2 regions of the Cellulosilyticum sp. WCF-2 genome follow, and region 2 is predicted to be linked to the other one. Evidence: riboswitches for the same ligand, from Rfam matches in the RefSeq annotation. Region 2 holds a riboswitch; the other holds the start of a gene.

Region 1 (9,420 bases), 1.3 Mb from region 2:
AATGGGTTTGGTCAAGTCTCAGCCACGATTGATGGGAATGGTAATCGGACGGAATACACCTATAATCTCAAAGGAAACATCACTCGGGTAAAAAATGCAGAAGGCAATGTAAGACATTTTTACTACAATGAAAGCGGCAAGGTCGTATGCATTAAGGAATTTGATGGTAGTGAGATTAAGAGAGAATATAATGCGATCAATAAACCAATGAAACTCATTGATCAAGAGGGCAATGTCACTATGCTTGAGTATGACAGTATGTTTAATGTCACACGGAGAATAGATGCAAATGGTGGTGAAACAAAGTTTATATATGACAAGCTCAACCGCTTAGCGTGCATCATCAATCCAAAAGGTGCTAAGGTATGTTATGAATATGATGCAAATGGTAATCGTACCAAGATTATAGACGCAGATGGCGGTGCGGTGAAGCTAAACTATGATGCCCTCAACAGGTTAATAGAGGTAGAAGATGCAGACGGATCAGTGAGCCGTATGGCATATAATCAATTTGGCCAACGAACTAAAATGATAGATGCTATGGGCAATACACGAAAGATTATCTATGACAAAGCAGGACAGAAGATAAGTTCTATAGATCCTAAGGGAAATGAGACAAGATACAGTTATAATCCTCTTGGCAAGGTAAGTGAAGTAATAGATGCAGCAGGGCGTAAGACCAAATATGATTATTTATCTGGTGGGATGTTAGCAAAAATTACTTATGCAGATGGCACTTATGTAAGCTATACCTATGATCAGAATCGGAATGTAAAGAGTAAGCAAAATCAAGAGGGCTTTACCTTATTTTATTCTTATGATTCAATGAACCGCATAGAAAAGATTGAAAGCAGTGAAGGACAAACAAAATGCTACAGTTATGATGCCATGGGAAATGTAAAATCTGTAATAGATACGAATGGCAATACGACATGGTACAGCTATACACCATCAGGTCGTCTATTAGCCATAACAGATACAATGGGTAATCGTACCGAATACAGTTATGATGAAATGGGAAGTTTAACGGAAGTTTGCCAGTGGGGCAAGCAAGAAGAGCTAGCAGAAGCTTTAATGTTGAATAAAGATAACCAAAATGCACATTTTGTACAATATGAACGTGATGTACTTGGTAATGTCACAATGATAAGAGATGCTTTAGGCAAGGAGGAAAACTATACTTATGACGCTAGAGGGCGTATGATAGAAAAGATAGATCAAGAAGGCCTATCTACCCAATACGACTATACATCAGGTGGCCAGCTCGCTCAAATTCAGTACGAAGATGGCAATGCTGTTAAGTTTTCATATAATGCACTCAAACAGCTGACTCAGATTAAAGACTGGTTGGGCGTAACAACCATTGAAGTGGATGCGCTAGGAAGGCCCACAAAGATTACAGATCATGCAGGTAGAGAAACGGTCTATACAAGAGGGATTATGGGACAACGCCTCAGTATGCAATATCCAGGAGGCAAAGAAGTAGAGTATGGATATGATGAGTTATTAAGACTTACCTCGCTTCGGGATGAAAATGGTGTATTTCAATACCAATATGATAATAGTGGTAAGTTAATGAGTAAGTTATTACCTAATGGGGTAAAAGCAGACTATACTTATTATTTATCAGGGACCCTTGCAAGTTTATGCTACTGGGATGAAGAAGGAATGATTGATGGCTATGAGTATCAATATGATGCGGCACAAAACAAAACAAGGATTACACAAACAAGACGTAACTTACCAGAAGAAAGTGGTACATATGATTATAGATATGATGCCTTAAACCGTTTAGTAGCTGTAGTAAAAGATGGCGTTTCTCTTAGAAACTATGGTTATGATGCATTTGGCAATCGTACCTTTTTAGAAAGTGAAGGAAGCCGAACAGAATACAACTATAATGCAGCTAATCAGCTCATTCGCACCATAGCAGCAGAAGGTATGACAGATTATGGTTATGATGCAAGAGGCAATCTGACTCAGATTATAGAGAATGGCACATTAAAGCAAGCTTATGAGTATAATAGCATGAATCGTATGGTGCGAGCTATGAATGGGGACCAAATGACGTCTGTCTATGAATACAATGGCCTGGGACAAAGAGTGAGTCAGCAGATTTTTGAAGCGGATTATTCATCTGTAAAATCTATAGAATACGTCCTTGACCAGACAAAGCGTTATAACAATATACTTTTGATGCTAGAAGGAGACAATACTCGTGAATTGATGTGGGATGGTAGCGTAGCAGCAGAAAAAAGCAAAGAGGGCGTTCATTATTATCTTCCAGATGAGATGGGAAGCCCACTACGTTATATGGATGCAGGTGGGAAAATTACGGAAAGCTATAGCTTTGATGAATTTGGTAATGATACTCTTGCAAAACCAGAAGAAGGGCAACCTTTTGGATATTCGGGCTACTATAAAGATAATGTGTCAGGCACTTACTTTTCTCAAGCACGTGAATATGACGCTAAAAATGGTCGCTTTAGAGCAAAAGATAGGATAAGGGGAATTCAAGCAGCACCCTATACATTAAATGAATATAGTTACTGCTGGAATCGTCCCCTTAATTTTGTAGACCGTGACGGCGCTTTTCCTAGTTGGTCAGATGTACAAGATTGGGTAAGTGATAGTGCAGATGCCGTTGGGGCTTGGGTTGGTGATACAGTCAATTCAGCAGGAGAAGTCCTAAGTGATGCAACAACTACTTTCTTTAATGGTGCAGACTATATCATGGACAATTATGTCCCTCCAGTAGTTAAAGATGCCATGAGCGATGCGGGCAATTTGATCATCGGAGCAGGCCGAGACCTAATAGAAGTTGAGGTTTTTGGCTATTCCATAAGTGATGCAATGGCAGATATGTCGCAGTCTTGGTTAGGAGAGGCATTCTTAGATGCAGTTAACTTTGAGAGAACTTCTGATGGAGTATATCACACCAATCCCAATTGCTGGCAAGCACCGTTTGGTTATAATGATTTCTATGATTATATCTTTAATGCGGCTACATCTATGGATAAGTATAAGTCCCTACCATTTACAACAGAAGACGGGACAACATATACGCTCTGGATGTGGAAGGGGGATTATTTGAATCTAGGTGCTGGGTGTGAAACAGGAATTTATTATGGAGATGGTTATCACTTAAATAGTGCAACAGATACAAATTTACATATGACGCTGAGTCTTTATGATAAGAATACAGGAGAAAAGATATTTGAGTATAATCCAGATGATCCACAGTGGTGGATTTCAGGCTTTAATCCGAAGTATCAAGATAGGAATAAAAATGAGTTAGAAGTAAGGGGGAGTATAGATTTTTCAGATAATCCTAAAATGTGGAAGGCATTTTATACTGGAAGGATGAAAGGACAAGAAGGGTGGTGTTTTGATGAAGAAAATAAAGTGGCATATTATAAGTGGTAAAAATATAATTAGAAATGTAAAGCTAATAATATTAGGGACAGGAGTTTGCGTAATGGTTGGGAGTATAATGGGGTGCAATTTTAGATCTAGATTAGATTATTTAGCAGAATCTAACCGAACTGATGATGAACAATCAGAGGCAACAAGACAATCTATAATAGATGCCTTAGAGGCACAAGATGCACAAGGCCTAAAAGCATTATTTTCAAAATATGCGTTAGAAAATGCAGAAGATCTAGATGAGAAGATAGAAGAGTTGATGGATTTCTATCCAGGATGTAACGGAGGATTTGATGGGGGATGTAGTACACTAGAAGGTACGGATTATGGAGTAAGAACAAAGGTGTTAAATGGAACATATACAGTAACAAATGATAATCAAGAATATTACTTGATTTTTACTATACAAATACGTAATGATGAGGAACCGGAGAAAGTAGGTTTGCATCTGATAGAGGTTGTGACTGAAGAAACAATGCCAGAAGGATTTAAATTTAAAAATCAAAAGGATACCCCAGGCATTTATGTACTAGAGTAAGTGTATTCATATAAAAGTAATTACTGAGAGGTTAAGGTTGCATAAGAAAATGAGTCTATTTCCAATTAGTAATTGAGATGAAAATAGAACCAAATACAAATGTTCCATAAAATGAATTGACAATAAAGTTAATTTTAAATATTATATATAATGAAAAACTTAATAAATCTTCAGGGCAGGGTGTGATTCCCTACCGGCGGTAAAGCCCGCGAGCCTAAATGGTATGATTCGGTGAGATTCCGAAGCCGACAGTATAGTCTGGATGAAAGAAGATAAATACAAGGTATAGTGATTAAATATAATCTATATTTTATATTGAGCTCTGAAATAGTAATCTATTTCAGAGCTTTTTTAGATTGATTAATCAGCATAATGTTTATGTCGGGAAGTCTAGAGAGGTTTGCCCATTTATTATGACATAAGCAGTATGAATACTTATAGAAAAGGCCCTGAGTACATGTGACTCAGGGCCTTTTTTGTAGATTAACTCTAAGATTGTTAAGTTTATCTATAAAAGAAAGTGAGGTGATAGAATGCATGAGAACTATATGAGGTATGCATTAAATCTAGCCAAACAAGGAAGAGGAAAAGTAAGTCCGAATCCTTTAGTGGGGGCAGTCTTAGTAAAGGAGGGAAGGATAATAGGTGAGGGCTATCATGAAGTTTATGGCGCTAACCATGCAGAAGTTAATGCTATAAAGAGTGCTTCACAAAAGAGTGAAGGGGCTACCTTGTATGTTACCTTAGAACCTTGTAATCATTATGGAAAAACACCACCCTGTACAGAAACCATCATTCAAAACAAAATAATGCGGGTAGTTGTTGGGATGAGAGATCCGAATCCCTTAGTGGCAGGTAGTGGTATTAAGAGGCTTGAGGACGCTGGCATTGAAGTGATAGTAGGCATTCTAGAGGAAGAATGTCGTAGGCTTAATGAAATATTCATCAAGTATATTACTAAACAACAACCATTTGTTTTATTAAAGGCTGCAATGACGTTAGATGGAAAAATTGCCACAGTAGCAGGCCAGTCAAAGTGGATTACTGGTGAAGCGTCAAGAGAAATGGTTCATCAACTAAGAAATGCTTATTCAGGTATTATGGTGGGGATAGGAACGGTTATTAAAGATGATCCCCTGCTCACTTGTCGGCTTATAAGCGGAAGAAACCCTGTCATTATTGTAGTAGACAGCACACTAAGAATACCTATGAGCTCTAAAATAATAGGTGGCACCAGTAAGGTAATAATTGCAGCAGTCAAAGAAATAGAAGAAATGGCAGTGGATAAAGTAAAAAAGTTAGAAGAACTTGGCGTAAAGGTATTATTTGTAGAAGCTTACAAACATCGAGTCAATCTAAAGGAATTGATGATTCAGTTGGGAAAACTGGGGATAGACAGCATTTTAATCGAAGGTGGAGCGGAAGTAAACGCAAGTGCATTAGAAGCTGGCATAGTAGACAAGGTGCAGTTTTACATTGCTCCCAAACTAGTAGGTGGGCAAGCTAAGACGCCGGTGGCAGGTAGGGGGATTGCCGATCTGGAAGAATCTATAAAGGTCGAAAATTTGCAAATAAAGCGGATTGGAGAAGACATCTTATTAGAGGGGTATATCATACAGAAGTAGGTGATTAAAATGTTTACAGGTATTGTAGAAGAAATCGGGCATGTGGAACATATTCAAAACGGAGAGAAATTTTCAAGAATCAAAATTAATGCTGTAAAAGTATTAGAACAAAGCCAAATAGGGGACAGTATTGCTACTAATGGTGTATGCCTAACCATTACCAATATGACGTCAGGCAGTTTTGAAGCAGATATTATGGCAGAAACTTTAAGGAAAAGTAACCTAGGAAGTCTGAGAATAGGAGCAGCTGTAAATTTAGAAAGAGCAATGCGTTTAAGTAGCAGGTTGGGAGGGCATCTGGTAAGTGGTCATATTGATGGTATCGGTGAGATGATGAGTATTACTAAAGAAGCAGCAGCAACCTGGATTACTATTAAAGCACCAGCAGAAATACTAAGATATGTGGTTCTTAAGGGAAGTATTGCTATTGATGGTATTAGTTTAACTGTAGCCGATGTAACTAAAGAATATTTCAAAGTATCTGTTATACCTCATACAAAAAATAAAACTACTTTGTTAATGAAGGGGGTAACAGACCAAGTTAATCTAGAAGTAGATATCATTGGGAAATATGTTGAAAGATTACTAGGATTAACGCATGAGGTTCATAAAGAAAATAAGATTGATGAAGATTTTTTAAAAAAACATGGTTTTATGTAAAGGATAGGAGAGATGTAGATGTTTTGTAAAATTGAAGAAGCAATTAAAGCGATTCGAGAGGGAGAAATCATCATTGTCATAGATGATGAAGGAAGGGAAAACGAGGGAGACTTACTAATGGCTGCCCAAAAGGTAACAGGCGAAGCTATTAATTTCATGGCTAAATATGGCAGAGGTCTGATTTGTATGCCTATAGAAGAAGCATATGCTAGTGCCTTACAACTTTCACCTATGGTCAATAGGAATACAGACCATTATGAGACGGCTTTTACTGTTTCTATAGATTATAGTGCAACAACAACAGGCATTTCAGCCTTTGAGAGAGCTTTAACGATTCAAAAGGTTCTAGAAGAAAGTCCAGCAGAAGATTTTAAGAGACCAGGGCATGTTTTTCCGCTCATAGCCAAAAAAGGGGGAGTACTTAAGCGAGCTGGACATACTGAAGCAGCAGTTGATCTAGCCAGATTGGCAGGACTAAAACCCGCAGGTGTTATCTGTGAAATCATGAAAGAAGATGGAACCATGGCAAGAACACCTGATCTTATAGAGTTTGCTAAAGAACATGAGCTAAAAATCATAACAATAGCAGATCTTATTACATATAGGCAGCAAAGGGAAGCTTGTGTTGAGTTAGTAGCTCAGGCTAAGATGCCTACCAGGTATGGTGATTTTACCATGTATGGTTTCGTTAACCTATTAAATGGAAAGCATCATGTCGCATTGGTTAAAGGAGAAATAAATGAAGCTACGCCTATACTGACACGCATTCATTCAGAATGCTTAACAGGAGATGCACTAGGTTCTAAGAGATGCGACTGTGGTGAGCAGTATGATGCAGCGATGAAAAAAATTGCTGAGGCAGGTAGTGGTATCTTAGTCTATATGAGGCAGGAAGGAAGAGGAATTGGCCTTATTAATAAGATAAAAGCTTATGCCTTGCAGGATCAAGGTTATGATACAGTGGAGGCAAATATGATGCTTGGCTTCTTAGAAGATATGAGAAATTATCATGAGAGTGTACAAATACTGAAGCTATTAGGTGCAAAAAAGATTAAGTTAATGACCAATAATCCAAGAAAAATACGAGGCTTAGAAGAAGGTGGGATAGAAGTTACTGAAAGAGTACCTATCCAAATGAATCATAATGAAAAGAATGCCTTTTATTTAAAAACGAAACAAGAAAAACTAGGACATTTATTAAATGAATCTCGTTAAAAGAAATTTAAATCGGAGGAAACCAAAATGAAAGTAATCGAAGGAAATTTAGTGGCACAAGAATTAAGAATGGGGATTGTAGCAGGGAGATTTAATGAATTTATTGTTTCAAGGCTAGTAGGCGGAGCAATAGATGCGCTAAAAAGACATGGCGTAGCATCTGAAAAAATAGAAGTTGCTTATGTGCCAGGTGCTTTTGAAATACCACTAGTGGCGAAGAAAATGGCACAAAGTGAAAAATATGATGCAGTCATTTGCCTAGGAGCGGTCATAAAAGGTTCTACACCACATTTTGATTATGTTTGTGCAGAAGCCTCAAAAGGAATTGCAAGTGTTGCTATGCAGACAGAAAAACCGGTTATTTTTGGTATTCTAACAACTGATACCATTGAGCAAGCTATTGAAAGAGCGGGAACAAAAGTAGGTAATAAAGGGTATGACGCAGCGGTAACAGCTATTGAAATGGTAAATTTATTAAAGCAGTTTGAGTGAGGTAAGCCTAAAATAAATTGTATCATACTACTTTTTACAAAATCTTATATAAAAGAAATGGCGTAAAAGATCGAGGGTGAATCTACTCATATTAACACTTCTTTTGGAGATAATAAAGCTAAAAAGAAGTGAGGTTGCAGTATGTGTACAGCATTAACACTGAAGAGTAAAGACGGTTTTCATTTTTTTGGTCGTAATATGGATTTGGAATATAGTTTTAATCAATCTGTGATTTTAGTGCCTAGAAAATATCAATGGGAGAATGTGATTAGCAAGAAGATATTGCCTATAAAGTATGCCATATTAGGAATGGGCGTTATAATAAATAATCACCCGCTTTTAGCAGATGGGTTAAATGAAAAAGGACTTGCTTGTGCTGGGCTTAACTTTCCTAATTACTGCTATCATAGTCCTGAGCCATACCCTGATAAGATCAATATAGGACCCTATGATTTGATTCTTTGGATCTTAAGTAACTTTGAGACAGTAGAAGAAGTCAAAGCAGCTGTTTCGCAGGTGAATCTGGTTAATATACCATTTGCTCTAGATATAGCACTTCCAACACTTCATTGGATTGTATATGATAAGCAAGATCAGTGTATTGTTATTGAACAGACAAAAGAAAAATTCTGTATTTTTGAAAATAAAATAGGGGTGCTCACTAATCCACCCACTTTTGATTGGCATATTGATAATTTAAAACAATATATTCATCTTTCTTCCAAGTGGGTAGAGGGAACAACATGGTATAAACAAGAATTGAATCCGGATTCCTGCGGACTTGGTTTAGTGGGTATACCTGGTGATTTCTATCCGCCTGCTAGATTTGTAAGAGTAGCCTATCTAAAAAGTCATGCGACGCATCTAGATAATGAGATGACAACCCTAGCTGAGTTTTATCATATTCTTAATAATGTGGCTATGCCAGGTGGAGCGGTGATTAAGCCAAAGAGTAAAGAAGAATTTACACTTTATACCTCCTGCATGGCTCTAGAAAAGGGAGTTTATTATTATTCTACCTATAACAATCTTCAACTTAATGCCATAGCATTTGAGAAAGAAGATTTAGATCAAGAACAACTAAAAAGCTTTGAGTATCTTGATACTTTATCTATTAATAACCAAAACTAGCAGGAATAAGGTATAGTTTTAAGGGAGCTAAGTAGCATAAAAAGATGCAAAATTCATGAACAATGGTAGATGCTACAAAAACAATTTACCTCCATAGGCTAGTCCCTCGTAATTAGAAATAATCAAGTTGAGGGGGACTTGGAGGTTTGTTAAAATGAATCGTACACTGACTTATTAGATGATGAAATAATAGCATCAAGATAGGTATTCCATTAAAAGAATATATTTTTTACACAAAATTCAGGTAATATAAAATATAAGATGTTAACAATAGTTTGATAGATACAAGAAAAAAAATAGAGGGGCTGCTTATGGAATTGTTTCAGAAAAAAT
Region 2 (9,420 bases):
CACTTAATTCAGCTTGCTTTTCTATATCTACAATACCTTGCTTTCCTCTATAAGTGGTTACTGTAATCTTGATTGGCCTCCCAAAGCTATATTTTAGTACATGATAAACTGCCAAACCATTGACTTGACCTATTCGTTCTCCTTCTGTAGTAATTAAATACGACTCATCTTTAAATTGTTCATCTATTTTTTCTTGTATTTTTAGAGAATAATTATTGTGACTTTTTAGTGCCATTTGTATACACTTATCATCAATAGATTCTTGCGCATATAGGGTTGCCTCTCTTAAGATATCCACTAAACTATCAATGTCACTTGGTAACTTAGTTATAGTTTCCTGCTGTCTATTTCCATATTCTACAAGTTTGAGTATTCCTTCAATCGTTACTTTTGGTAAGTGTTCTTTTCTACACACATAGCTAATGGCGCCTGCTAATTTTTTAATAGTTTCTATATCACTAGATAATTCTGATTCAAAATAAGCATGCACTTTAAACAACTTTTTAAAATCATCATCCGCCTCATATAGCATATGATAAAGTTCTTCGCTTCCTAATAAAACAACCTTAACATTAGCCCAGGTAGCCTCAGGTCTTATAGGATTGGATAATGCAATATTTAACTCTTCATTTCCTTCCACACGTATCTTCTCTGTTTTTAATGCTCTTTTTAAGCTAATCCACATGTTAGGATTCTCAACTAACCTTTGCATATGCAAAACTAAATAACCTCCGTTAGCATAGTGAAGTAGACCTGCTCTTATTTGCGAAAAATCACTATGAACTGTGTTAAGCTCTGTATCAAATAGCAAGCGTCCTGTTAGGTTAAGGTGTGGCCACTCATCATCTACAATTACAGGAGCACCATTTATATTCTCTTGAGAGACAATTAGGTTAAACACATACTTCTTTGTTAATTTATCTATCCCATTCCCCCCCAGCCAAGGAAACATTTCTTTAAGACTATCTTTCTCTTCATCCTCTGTACCACTTATTAATTCCAGATGTCCTAGTAAGTCTTCGGCAATTCCATTAAAATAACTTATAAGCTTTGGAGTATCCCCATACCTCTCTTGTAAATATTTAATTAATCTTCCTATCTCTTGTAATACAATTTCTTGATTAATATCTTTAAAAAGCTGCAGATATTTTTCTTCTTCTTCTTCAATATTCTTATTGATAGATTCAGCCGCTTCATAAAGCTTTTCTAGCTTAGCTTGAATTTGTTCTTTTTCTTCTATCGATAAATTACTATACTCACTTTTTGAAATAGGCTTTCCTTCTTCATCTTTAGGCGTAAAATAGATCCCTTCATTAGTAGTCTTTACCAACATATAATGGCTATCAGCTAGTTCATTCAATGCCATCATTTGCTCACTTTTATACTTTTCAAATGCATCTACTAAAATTTCTCTTTTTTTCTCAGTTTCAGGAGTTTTAAGCTTTTTAGGTAGTTCTTCGATAATAAAAGCTATCATTTCTTGTATATCATCTTTTAATTGCCATGCTACCTCAGCTTTGAGTTCAATTAAACAAGGCTCCTCTGGATTAGAAAAATTATGAACATACCCCATAGCAAGAGGGATACTTTTTTGCTTAGCTACTTTTTGAAGTTCCTCTTTAATTGCTCGTTCTTTTTCCTCACTATCTGCACCACAAATATAAAGATTAAATCCCTTAGCTTCAATCTGAAGTGCTTTTTGAATCATCTGCAGGGCATTTTCCTGACCAATAACTGTCTCACAAGGTTTAACTTCATCTGTTGTAAGAAAAGAAAAATCAGAAGGTTGGTATAAACGTTTTAGTTCATGCCACTTTAGCTCTTTACTGCTGTTCATATAATCCCCCCCTGCTATTACTATATTCATCGGGGCCTATATTATTTCGCACTTATTACATTATTTTATTTTTTTTCTGTAAATTTGACAATTAAGCAAAAATAGAGGGGATATCCCCTCTATTTTCTAAGCTGCTTATTTATTTGCTCTAACTAGTTATCCCAGTAACTTGCTGGTATAAATCCTAAAAGTACTGGTGCGGAAGAACCATTTGGTAACATATACTCAATTGTTTTAGTTTCTCCTGCCTTAATTGTTCCTAACGAAACTGCTTTTGCTGTATTACTATAGATATTACCTACCGTTGGTATATTATAGACACCCATATTCTGCCACTCAATAGCGCCTCTAAACATATCTGCTCTCGGATTAAGGATAATACCTGTATCTTCTTTAGCCGTAATAGTAATATAATAAGACACCCCAAAATTCCCCTTGTTTTGAGCAGGTTCATTAGATAGAGCATCATAACCTTTTACCCATTCTTCTTCTCCTGTCCCAATGAGTAGCTTTTCTGGTATACTTCCGTCTAATACTATCGAATAGTTAATCCCAGTTGTGTCAAAGGTTCCTCTAGGATGTACTTCCTTTAAAAAAAGTTCCATTCCATCCATACTACTAAGAGTACTCCCTGCTGATACTGAAGCAATAGTAAAAGTAACATCTCCTGTTGTGTTAACATCCATTAGCCCAGATATACAACTTCCTTTAATCCATTTTGTACCTGAATCATAAATATATTGCTTTTCGCCTGGAGCTAATGTTATTGTTTCTGTACCACTTCCTGTCAAATAATCATTTAACATCTTTTGACCTAAATATAAAATATCATTTACAGGTCCTCTAATCGTTTTATTACTTAAATTAACTGTAACAGGTACAGCTGTTTTGTTTTCAGCTACTATAACAAGGCGTTTATTACCACCCATAGTACTCATTTCACTAAAATTATTAATATGATGTAATAATATTCTACCTGCCCCTTTTATGCTATCTCTATAAAGAATACCTTCTCTAGATACGACCTCAGGGGAGTCACTCATTAACATGGTACCGGGTACGGTTGTTTTATTTAGTACCTCTATATCTTTATAATCACGATAATTAAATCCTTGGTAATTATCAATAATGTCTCCTACATGTCCCTCTGTAAAACGAAAAGCTAATTCCTTCTTAACTACTTCATCTGTAATATGTACACTTGTTTCTACTAATTCACTTCTATTACCATAAGCATCATCTAATTGGAGACTAATAATGTAAGTTCCTTCTGTAAATAAAGCATCTGGCTTACCTAAAATAGCTTTTGATACAGGTTCACCTTCTTTACGATAAGTCCATTTTTGATTTGTAATAGCTTCCCAATCCTCATTGTTATAAAAGAACTGATAACTAATATCTTCACCTTGTGCATACTCTTTTTTTTCTGTACCTAAATAGGTAATAACTGGGGCTTCATTAGGTAAAATAGTAATTTCTTGATAAGTCCAATCACTCCAAAGCCCATATTGATCTTGCACTTGAAGGCCTATAGTATAAACACCAGCTCTAGGTGTCTTAAACATATTACTTAATTCTTTATTGGTTAGTGTTTTTTCTCCTACTACACTCCATAATTTATCTACTAATTTATGCCCATCGGGATCATAACTAGTACTTGTAGCACTTACAACTTGGCCTGCTACATAGCTAGGCTTTGAAAAGGTAAAGCCTGCTATAGGTTTTGTATTAGGCCCTTTGTCTGGTCCAGTTAATGTAATCATCTTAGTGGCTTTATCATAGGTAATACTTATATTAAAATGATCGCTCATAAATCTAAGTGGCAATAAAGTTGAACCATTTTTTACGATAGGTGGTGCATCTAGATTAACAGCTACCCCATCTACCAGAGCAGTAGTTTGACCAATCGTCACCACAATTTCTTTGCCTTCTTTGGTTACTGTAATGGTTCCCTTTTCCGGCTCCCATTTAAGCTCTGCTTGTAGTACTTGATCTACAATAAATCTAAGCGGCAAATAAGTCCTTCCTTCTATAGCAATAGGTGCGGTGTTTAAAGTATATGGATTGTCATTTACAGTAGCAGTATTCTTATCTAAAGTAAGTACAATCTGATCACCTTTAATGTAACTTGGTTGTTCTGGTTCTTCACTTGGTAAGCTAGGTTCTTCAGTAGGCTGTGGACTAGCTTCTTGTTCTGGTGTTATTTCCTGTTCTGTTAATACTTCTAACTGATTTTCTTCATTAGTATTTTCAGTTGCAGTAATCGTTTGTGGAACTGTTATAGTCGTTTCTGCTCCCCATACTACATTGTTACTTAACAATAAGCTTACTGCAACTATTAAACAATTTAACTTTCTTTTCATAGCAAACTCCTTTATTTTCTAGTTTTTATCTTGTAACCTTCTTGTTTTCTTTCGCATATTATTTTGGACTTTATTCATTATAGCATAAATCATTAACTTTTTAATTTTTATGCTTGTCTGTTGTGAAACTGTAATCTATCTGTAATACAATAAAGACAAATAAAAAGGGAAGTATCATTCCTTGATATTTAATGTAAGAAATGATATTTCCCTTTAAAATTTATATTGCATAATAATGGCATCTTCAATAGGTTGCTGATAATAATTTTTTCTTATAGCGATTTGATGAAATCCAAACTTTTCATATAATCCTTTAGCAGCCACATTACTGACCCTTGCTTCTAGGTGTACTATTGTCAGCCTTTTTTGCTTAGCTATTTGCAATAATGCTTCTAAAATAGCTTCCCCTATACCTTGCCTTCGATAATCACCATCTACTGCAATATTAGTTATTTCGCCTTCATCCATAACACACCATAGACCACCATAACCTATAATCTGCCCATCTATTTCTGCTATCTGATATTCAGCTAAAGGATTACTTAATTCTTTTGTCAGCGCTTCGAATGACCAAGGTATACTAAAACACGCCTTTGATAAATCGTAAATAGCTTTAACATCCTCTATAGTCATCTTTCTAACATTTACGTTTTTCACGTTCTTCTTTCTCTCTTTCAGCTTGAGATTTACGTAAGTACATAGGAACAAATTCTGAAGCATCTACTACTTCACCCTTTTTAAAATACGTCCCAGCTACTTCTGCTAGAGTACTTGCATGTTGTAGATTTAAAAATGCAGGTGCAAAAAGTGCTCTTTCACCTAGAACTTCTTTGATTTTCTGAGCATAAGTATCAACACCATCACCCAAGAAAATGATTTTGTCCATTTTTTGCTTTAGTTCTTCTAAATGTTCATCCATATCACAAGCCTTATACTCAGTAAGTTTTATAAGTTCCTCTGCTTCCCACTTATACAAGGCTGTATAAACTTGATTTCGTCTAGCATCCATAATAGGACAGATAAGATGCTGGGTATGTGTCATATTATGTGCTATAACATCTAGGGTTGGTATTCCTATAATAGGTAAATCTAAAGCCAACGCTAGTGCTTTTGCAGTTGTCACGCCTATTCTCAATCCGGTAAATGATCCTGGGCCACTTGTTACAGCAACAGCATCTAAAGTCTCTAAATCTATCTCAAGTAATGTTCTCATATGCTCTAGCATAGGCATGATCGTTTGTGAATGAGTCAATTTATCACAAATATAGTACTCCCCTACTAAACGATCTTCTTTAATATAAGCAACACTTCCTGCAATGCCTGATGCATCTATTGCTAACAAATTCATACGCCACCTACCTTATTGTTATTTTTCTATAATCAAAACCTTTTTCTAAGTCTTTCTCTATATCAATCCAAATAGCTTCTTTAGGAATGACATCAGATACATTATTAGCCCATTCCACTAAACATACTCCTTGTCCATAGAAGTAATCCTCATATCCTATCATTTCAAGTTCATCTGGATCTTCTATACGGTACATATCAAAATGATAGAGTGGTTTTTCTCCATCATAAACTTGTACAATAGTAAAAGTAGGGCTTGTAATGGGTTCTGTAATACCTAATCCTTCTGCGAAGCCTTTTGAAAAAACAGTTTTACCTACACCCAAATCTCCTATTAAACAATAAATTGCTCCCTTTTTACTTGCTACTGCTAATTCATAACCAATATCAAAGGTTTGTTTTTCACTATTACTTTCATAAACTGTCATGATTTTTTTCCTCTCTCAACGTGTCACACTTCATCATTTTAATACGGCTTACTTAAACTTTCAACACCTAGCAAGAAATATTAACTAATAAATGATAAGAGAAATATAAAAAGAAGCCACATCAGAAGATTAAATCTCTTCATGTAGCTTCTTTTTGTGTCTGTATTCTTTAACTCAATGACTATCCGCGTATATGGTAACCGAAATGCTTAATAACAGGTTGTAAGCCTTTTACAATAATAATACTTACAACAGATACAACACTACCTTTTAGTAAGTTAAAAGGAATGAAAGAATAAAGAATAAGAGTTCCTTTATCTACTATACCTGAATAAATAGCATTTCCCATACCAATAATAGCATCCATTGGCATAAATAACTTTGCATACATAGGAATTGTAATAAAATAATTCACTATAGCACCTGCTAGAGTCAAGCCAATGATTCCTATACAAATACCTATAGTAATGGTCTTGAAATCCCTTTTTTTCATAACCATCAATGAAAGAGGTAAAATGTAGCCTAAAGACACAACCATATTAGCTAATTCTCCTGCATAAGCCGTATTAGTTTGGAAAAGGACTACTTTCAAAATATTTTTTAAGATAACAATAACGAAACCTGCTAATGGATGAATCGTTAATACCCCAATAATGGCTGGCACTTCACTAAAATCTAGTTCTAAAAAACTAGGGAAAATCATAGGGAGCTTAAGTGCACCAAATTGCATTAACAGCACTGCTATAACTGATAATAGTGCCATCCTCATCATATTTTGTGTGGTAAATAGTTTCTTTTCATTTTGCATATTGATATGCCTCCTAATACTATGTAGTTTTAGCAATAAAAAAGCAACCCATTCTTCTTTTGGGTTGCTATAATTCTTACCATTAAAATACACTTTAATAGGTAGATCTTATAACTCTTCTACCATCCAGACTTTACTGTCGGTCTTGGAATTTCACCAAGTCAGTGCACCATAAGATGCAGTCGCGGACTATCACCGCCGGTAGGGAATTTCACCCTGCCCCGAAGAATTGTGTTACCTTTTATTTACTTGCATAAATATTAACATACTTTTTTTGTTTTTACAAGTTAGGATTTCATGCTTAATGCAATTTTATTTTTAATAGTGTCTACAGATAAAATAGATACCTCGACAATATCTCCTACTTTAACTACTTCTAAAGGATGTTTGATAAATTTATTACTCATTTGAGAAATATGCACTAAACCATCTTGATGCACACCAATATCAATAAATGCACCAAAATCTACAATATTACGTACTGTTCCTTTTAACTTCATACCTTCCTTTAAATCCTTGATTTCTAAGATTTCACTATGAAGAATAGGTTTTGGCATATCTTCGCGAGGATCACGTCCAGGCTTTTCTAATTCTTTAATAATATCTTGTAGCGTAGGTACACCTGTACCTAATTGCTCTGCTAAAATTTCAATATTACCAACTTTCTCATGTAGATTTTTAAAATTTCTGGCTTTTAATTCATCTTTTCCATATCCAACTACTTTAAGTAATTCCTCTGCCACTGCATAAGATTCTGGATGAACTCCTGTAGCATCTAAAAAGTTTTTTCCATTAGTAATACGAAGGAAACCTGCACATTGTTCAAACACTTTAGGACCTAGCCCTTTTACTTTCTTAATCTCACTACGGCTTTTAAAAGCTCCTACTTCTTCTCTATAAGCAATAATATTCTGTGAAACAGTTTTCTTAATGCCTGCTACATATTGCAATAAGGAAGCTGAAGCTGTATTAATATCCACACCTACTTCATTTACTGCACTTTCTACTACGCCACCTAAGGACTCCTCTAGACGTTTTTGATTCATATCATGTTGGTATTGACCCACACCTATTGCTTTAGGATCAATCTTAACGAGTTCAGCCAATGGGTCTTGAAGTCTTCTAGCAATAGATACTGCACTTCTTACGCCTACATCATCATTAGGAAACTCCTCAGTTGCTAAAGCTGATGCAGAATAAACAGATGCACCTGCTTCATTAACAATAACATAATGAATCGTTTCATTTATTTCTTTTAACATATCAGCTACGAACTTTTCTGTTTCTCTAGAAGCAGTACCATTACCAATAGATAAAAGATCAACCTTATATTTTTTAATTAAATCCTTTAATACCACCTTAGCTTCTTCTGTTTTATTTTGAGGTGCTGTAGGAAATACAACTGTCTTATCTAGTTTCTTTCCCGTCTCATCTACAACAGCTATTTTACATCCTGTTCTAAAAGCTGGGTCTATCCCCATTACTTGATGTCCCTTAATAGGGGCTTGCATTAAAAGTTGATAAAGATTTTTCTTAAATACCTCTAATGCACCATCTTCTGCTTTTGCTGTTAGCTCATTTCTAATATCACGTTCAATTGCTGGTGCAATGAGTCTCTTATAACTATCTTGAAGCATTTCTTCTAATAATAGATGCGTTGTACTTTCCTTTATAATGACTTGATGTTCTAAATAAGTCATGATTTCTTCTACTGGTGCTTCTATTTTAACGGTCAGTACCTTTTCTTTTTCTCCTCGATTAATAGCTAAGATACGATGTCCTGGCATATTACTTAACTTTTCATTATAGTCATAGTACATATCATAAACAGTTTGTTCTTTTTCATCTTTAGCTTTAGTCACTATAAGACCTTTGCTAAAAGTTGCTTTTCTAATATATCCTCTTAAGTCTGCACGATCAGATATTTCTTCAGCTAAGATGTCTTTTGCACCTTCTAAGGCCGCCTTCACATCACCTACGCCTTTTTCTTCATCTATATAATCTTTTGCTATAGTCTCAATATCTGATACTTGTTGCATTTTTATCAATTCTGCTAAAGGTTCTAATCCTCTTTCTTTAGCAATTGTGGCTCTTGTACGTTTCTTCGGACGATAAGGTAAATATAAATCTTCTACCTCTGTAGCTGTAGTAGCCATTTCGATAGCTTGTCTTAATTCTACTGTCAGCTTTCCTTGCTCCTCTATACTTTTAAGTACTTGCTCTTTACGTGCTAACAGGTTTTGCAAGTAGGTATAGCGTTCTCCAAATTGACGAAGTATCTCATCATTAAGTCCCCCTGTTAACTCCTTTCTATATCGTGCAATAAAAGGAATTGTGTTTCCTTCATCAATGAGCTTAATCGTATTTTCTACTTGTGTTCTCTTAATTTGCAATTCATCTTGCAAAATCTGTACAATGTTCATTTTAACTATTCTCCTTACTTTTCCTTGTTGTTACCTTATCCTACCATAAAACAATTTTAAAATATAGTCTACTCTATAACATAATGAGACTTAATAGTGCCTATTAAGTCATCTATATTGTTTTCTTCTAATATCACTTCTTCTACTTCTTTGAGCCTACTTTTTCTTATATATAAGGTAAGTTCCATTGCTTCATCTTCTCTTCTAACTTTAA

Evidence for each region. A riboswitch is a leader RNA that binds a small molecule or an ion and turns the genes downstream of it on or off. The one in region 2 is predicted to bind FMN.
Region 1: it holds a riboswitch for FMN, as region 2 does, so the genes downstream of both, ribD (bifunctional diaminohydroxyphosphoribosylaminopyrimidine deaminase/5-amino-6-(5-phosphoribosylamino)uracil reductase RibD) here and EKH84_RS10620 (ECF transporter S component) in region 2, are expected to answer to the same signal.

Annotation. Positions count from the first base shown of each region.
Region 1 covers NZ_CP034675.1:3,632,585-3,642,004, reverse strand. Annotated here, with positions in the region: gene EKH84_RS16405 (DUF6531 domain-containing protein) at 1-3,426, shown strand, start outside; gene EKH84_RS16400 (DUF5104 domain-containing protein) at 3,392-3,964, shown strand; FMN riboswitch at 4,127-4,242, shown strand; gene ribD (bifunctional diaminohydroxyphosphoribosylaminopyrimidine deaminase/5-amino-6-(5-phosphoribosylamino)uracil reductase RibD) at 4,498-5,589, shown strand; gene EKH84_RS16390 (riboflavin synthase) at 5,599-6,249, shown strand; gene EKH84_RS16385 (bifunctional 3,4-dihydroxy-2-butanone-4-phosphate synthase/GTP cyclohydrolase II) at 6,268-7,464, shown strand; gene ribH (6,7-dimethyl-8-ribityllumazine synthase) at 7,492-7,956, shown strand; gene bsh (choloylglycine hydrolase) at 8,098-9,087, shown strand; gene EKH84_RS16370 (EcsC family protein) at 9,399-9,420, shown strand, end outside.
Region 2 covers NZ_CP034675.1:2,379,531-2,388,950, reverse strand. Annotated here, with positions in the region: gene EKH84_RS10645 (ATP-binding protein) at 1-1,837, opposite strand, end outside; gene EKH84_RS10640 (copper amine oxidase N-terminal domain-containing protein) at 1,990-4,200, opposite strand; gene rimI (ribosomal protein S18-alanine N-acetyltransferase) at 4,414-4,857, opposite strand; gene tsaB (tRNA (adenosine(37)-N6)-threonylcarbamoyltransferase complex dimerization subunit type 1 TsaB) at 4,838-5,548, opposite strand; gene tsaE (tRNA (adenosine(37)-N6)-threonylcarbamoyltransferase complex ATPase subunit type 1 TsaE) at 5,556-5,975, opposite strand; gene EKH84_RS10620 (ECF transporter S component) at 6,157-6,783, opposite strand; FMN riboswitch at 6,894-7,016, opposite strand; gene EKH84_RS10615 (Tex family protein) at 7,071-9,206, opposite strand; gene EKH84_RS10610 (sensor histidine kinase) at 9,275-9,420, opposite strand, start outside.